2 regions of the Rhizobacter sp. P1_G5 genome follow, and region 1 is predicted to be linked to the other one. Evidence: riboswitches for the same ligand, from Rfam matches in the RefSeq annotation. Region 1 holds a riboswitch; the other holds the start of a gene.
The links. Region 1 has a riboswitch for thiamine pyrophosphate ahead of thiC (phosphomethylpyrimidine synthase ThiC). Riboswitches for the same ligand answer to the same signal wherever they lie in the genome.

Region 1 (2,475 bases):
CGCCCGGCTGCAGCGCAGCGCCGTGCTGGGCGACGGGCTGGCCGCCGCGGTGTGGCGCAACGCGGCCGATGCGACGCGCTACAGCCGGCCCTCTCACCACACGCTGTCGCTGTACCTGAGCGGCGGCCACGGCACCTGGCGGCACGAGGCGCCCGATCTGCGCGGCGAGCCGGGCCGGCTGTGCGTGATGCCGGCCGGCCACGAATCGCGCTGGGTGGTGGGCCGCGAGGAGCAGAGCTTCGTGCACCTGTACTTCGACGAGGCGCAGCTGGCGCCGCTGGCGGTGCGGCTGCTCGACCGCGAACCGCGCGAGGTGCAGGTGCCCGACCTGACCTTCGTGGCCGACGCCGGCGTGGCCGCTCCGCTTCATGCGCTGGCCCTGCTCGACTGGCACGACCCGCAGGCGCGGCTGCAGGCGAATGCGCTGGGACACGAGGCGTTGGCCGCGCTGCTGCTCGCACACGCCACGCGCGGCCACCGCGCGCCGCCGCGCGGCGGGCTGTCGGCCCACGTGCGCCGGCGGCTGGTCGACTGGACCGAGGCGCGGCTCGACCAGCCGCTGACGATCGGCGAGATGGCCGCCGTCGCCGCGCTCTCCGAGCATCACTTCGCGCGCATGTTCCGCYCCTCGTTCGGCATCGCGCCGCACGCCTGGGTGCTGTGGTTGCGCATCGAGCGGGCCAAGCAGCTGCTGCGGCATTCGGAGGCGCCACTCGACGAGGTGGCGCGGCAATGCGGGCTGGCGAGCGCGAGCCACCTGGTGAACCGGTTCCGGGCGCGAATGGGCGTCACGCCGGGACAGTTCCGGCAACTGTCCTAGAATCCGCTCGCTTGTCGGGGTGCCGAGGATGCGAATCCAAGGCTGAGAGGGCTTCAGTGCCTAACCCGTTGAACCTGATCGGGGTCATCCCCGCGTAGGAAACAGCACTCGGCCACCGGTCGCATCTGCTCACCGCAGGGCACGGTCTCCCAGGCAGGCACACCACCTCTGGAGACCGCATGGCCAAGCAAYCATCCTCCGTCGACACCGACGAGCTCTCCCGCCGCATCACCCGCGCGCCGTTCGCCGGCTCGCGCAAGGTCTACCTCGACGGCAGCCGCCCCGACCTGCGCGTGCCGTTCCGCGAGATCGCGCTCTCCGACACGCTGGTGCAGCAGCCGCACGGCGAGCCGCTGCGCGAGCCGAACCCTCCGCTGCGCGTCTACGACCCCTCGGGCCCCTACACCGACCCGCAGGCCGCGATCGACATCACGCACGGCCTGCCGCCACTGCGCCGTGCGTGGATCGCCGACCGCGCCGATTCCGAAGCCCTGCCGCACATCAGCAGCGCCTACGGCCGCACCCGGCTCGACGACCCGGCGCTGGCCGCGCTGCGCATGGCCAACCCGCCGCTCCCGCGCCGCGCGAAGCCCGGCGCCAACGTCTCGCAGATGCACTACGCGCGCCGCGGCATCGTGACGCCCGAGATGGAGTTCATCGCACTGCGCGAGAACCTGGTGAAGGCCCAGCTGCGCGAGCGCCTCGCGACCGAGCGCCTGCCGCAGCGCGGCCACCCGTTCGGCGCGGCGCTCGTGCACGACATCACGCCCGAGTTCGTGCGCAGCGAGGTGGCGCGCGGCCGCGCGGTGATCCCCTGCAACATCAACCACCCCGAGAGCGAGCCGATGGTGATCGGCCGCAACTTCCTGGTGAAGGTCAACGCCAACATCGGCAACTCGGCAGTGACCTCGGGCATCGAGGAGGAAGTCGACAAGCTGGTGTGGGCGATCCGCTGGGGCGCCGACACGGTGATGGACCTGTCGACCGGCGAGAACATCCACGAGACGCGCGAGTGGATCCTGCGCAACTCGCCGGTGCCGATCGGCACGGTGCCGATCTACCAGGCGCTGGAGAAGGTGAACGGCCGCGCCGAGGAACTCACCTGGGAGCTGTTCCGCGACACGCTGATCGAGCAGGCCGAACAGGGCGTCGACTACTTCACCATCCACGCCGGCGTGCGGCTCGCGCACGTGCCGCTCACCGCGAACCGCCTGACCGGCATCGTCTCGCGCGGCGGCTCGATCATGGCCAAGTGGTGCCTGTCGCACCACCGCGAGAGCTTCCTGTACGAACGCTTCGGCGAGATCTGCGAGATCATGAAGGCGTACGACGTCTGCTTCTCGCTCGGCGACGGCCTGCGCCCCGGCTCGATCGCCGATGCGAACGACGAGGCGCAGTTCGCCGAGCTGCACACGCTGGGCGAGCTGACGCAGGTGGCCTGGCAGCACGACGTGCAGGTGATGATCGAAGGCCCCGGCCATGTGCCGCTGCAGCTGGTGCAGGAGAACGTCGACAAGCAGCTGGCGGCGTGCGCCGAGGCGCCGTTCTACACGCTCGGCCCGCTGATCACCGACATCTCGCCCGGCTACGACCACATCGCGTCGGCGATGGGTGCGGCCAACATCGGCTGGTACGGCACCGCGATGCTGTGCTAC
Region 2 (2,103 bases), on a different contig from region 1:
TCCCTGTCGTGGCCGAAGCCCCGGTAGCCGCACATGGCAGCCGGTAGCGCAGGCGAAGCGCCGCCTGACCCCTCATGTCAAACGTTGGGCGGCAGAAGATCGATCGCCTGCCCTCCACCTCACATCAAGGCATCCTGACCATGTCCACAGTCCGCACCGGAAATCAAGCAGCGCTCGTCGTGGTTGACGTTCAAGTCAGCGTCGTGGCCGAAGCCTGGGAGACCACGCGAGTCGTCAACAACGTCGCGCGCGTTGTTGAGCGCGCCCGGGAGCAACTTGTCCCCGTGATCTGGGTACAACATGACGACAAGGAACTCGTGCGCGACTCGCCGTCATGGCAACTGGTACCGGAATTGGTTCCCGCGCAAGGCGAAGCGCGGATCTACAAGCATTTCGAGTCGTCGTTCGAAGAGACGGGGCTCGAAGCCGAGCTTGCGCGCATCGGCGCGACGCACATCGTGCTGGCCGGCGCCGCGACCAACTGGTGCATCCGTGCCACCGCCTACGGCGCACTGGATCGCGGCTACGACCTGACTCTGGTCAAGGATGCGCACACGACGAAGAGTCTCGAACTTGAGAACGGGCCGAAGATCGAGGCCTCAAGCGTCGTTGCCGACTTGAACGTCGCGATGAAGTGGATCAGCTACCCCGGACGGAAGAACGGAACCGCAACAGCAGAGGAAGTCGACTTTGCTACACCAGGCGGCGTTCGCTGAAGTCCATGAACGCCGCCTGACCCGTCACTCGGCCACGTTCTCCAAATAGTGCAAAATCCGTCCGCCCGCCGCTCACCCGGCGGGCATCGCTAGGGGTGCTGGCCACGTTCACGTGACCGGCTGAGAGAGTCCCTTCGAACCTGACTGAGGTAATCCTCGCGCAGGGAAGCGTCGTGCCGCGGATCCTCTCTTCTTTGCCGCGGCCCGGTTGCGCCGACCTGCCATCGCCAAACCGGGAAGTACGATGGCATTCCGTTCTTGCAAGTCCCCTGCCCTGGCGCCGCTGGCGCCTTTGACCCTGGGCATCGCAGCCGCGTTCAGCGCGCATGCGCAATCCACCACCAGCACCATCGATCCGCAGACGCTGCCGCCGGTCACCGTGACCGGCCGCGCGCCCGATGCGGTCGCCACCATCGGCGGCTTCGGCGACCTGCCGCTGTCGAAGCTGCCGCTGCAGGCGAGCGTGATCAGCAGCGTCGCGATGAAGGATGCCGGCGTGCAGAGCCTGGCCGACATCACGCGCTTCGATGCGAGCCTCGGCGACGCCTACAACTCCGAGGGCTACTGGAGCACGCTGATGGTGCGTGGCTTCGCGACCGACAACCGCTTCAACTTCCGCCGCGACGGCCTGCCGATCAATGCCGAGACCGCGCTGCCGCTGGCCAACAAGGAGCGCATCGAGATCCTGAAGGGCACCAGCGGCATGCAGGCCGGCACGAGTGCGCCGGGCGGCCTGGTCAACCTGGTCGTGAAACGGCCCGAGGGCACGGTGCGCTCGGCCGCGCTGGAGTGGAAGCAAAGCCGCACCTGGCGCGGCGGTGTCGACATCGGCCAGCGCTTCGGAGAGGGCGATGCCTTCGGCATGCGGGTCAACGCGCAGTACGACGACCTCGATCCGCAGACGCACGACCTGCGCGGCCACAGCCAGCTGCTGGCGGTGGCCGGCGACTGGCGCGTGACGCCGGACACGCTGCTCGAGGCCGAGTTCGAGACCAGCCACCGCTCGCAGCCCAGCGTGCCGGCGATGAGCCTGCTGGGCAACCGCGTGCCCGATGCATCGGCCTACGACCCGCGGACCAACCTGAACAACCAGCCCTGGTCGCAGCCGGTGGTGCTTGACGGCGACACCGCGTCGCTGCGCTGGCAGCAGCGCCTGTCGGCCGACTGGCGCGCCGTGGCGCACTTCGCGACGCAGCGCCTGGTCAGCGACGACCGCCTTGCCTTCCCGTACGGCTGCGGCGCCGAAGGCAACTACGACCGCTACTGCAGCGACGGCACCTACGACCTCTACGACTACCGCAGCGACGACGAGCACCGCCGCACCGATGCGCTGGACCTGGGCGTTCGCGGCACGCTGTCGACCGGCGGGCTGCTGCACGAGCTGCAG

Region 2: it holds a riboswitch for thiamine pyrophosphate, as region 1 does, so the genes downstream of both, AC1D12_RS31655 (TonB-dependent siderophore receptor) here and thiC (phosphomethylpyrimidine synthase ThiC) in region 1, are expected to answer to the same signal.

What each region holds. Positions count from the first base shown of each region.
Region 1 covers NZ_JBFUCB010000358.1:59-2,533, forward strand. Annotated here, with positions in the region: partial or broken gene AC1D12_RS21620 (helix-turn-helix domain-containing protein) at 1-820, shown strand, start outside; TPP riboswitch at 826-938, shown strand; gene thiC (phosphomethylpyrimidine synthase ThiC) at 1,000-2,475, shown strand, end outside.
Region 2 covers NZ_JBFUCB010000832.1:21-2,123, reverse strand. Annotated here, with positions in the region: gene AC1D12_RS31660 (isochorismatase family protein) at 141-716, shown strand; TPP riboswitch at 798-900, shown strand; partial or broken gene AC1D12_RS31655 (TonB-dependent siderophore receptor) at 961-2,103, shown strand, end outside.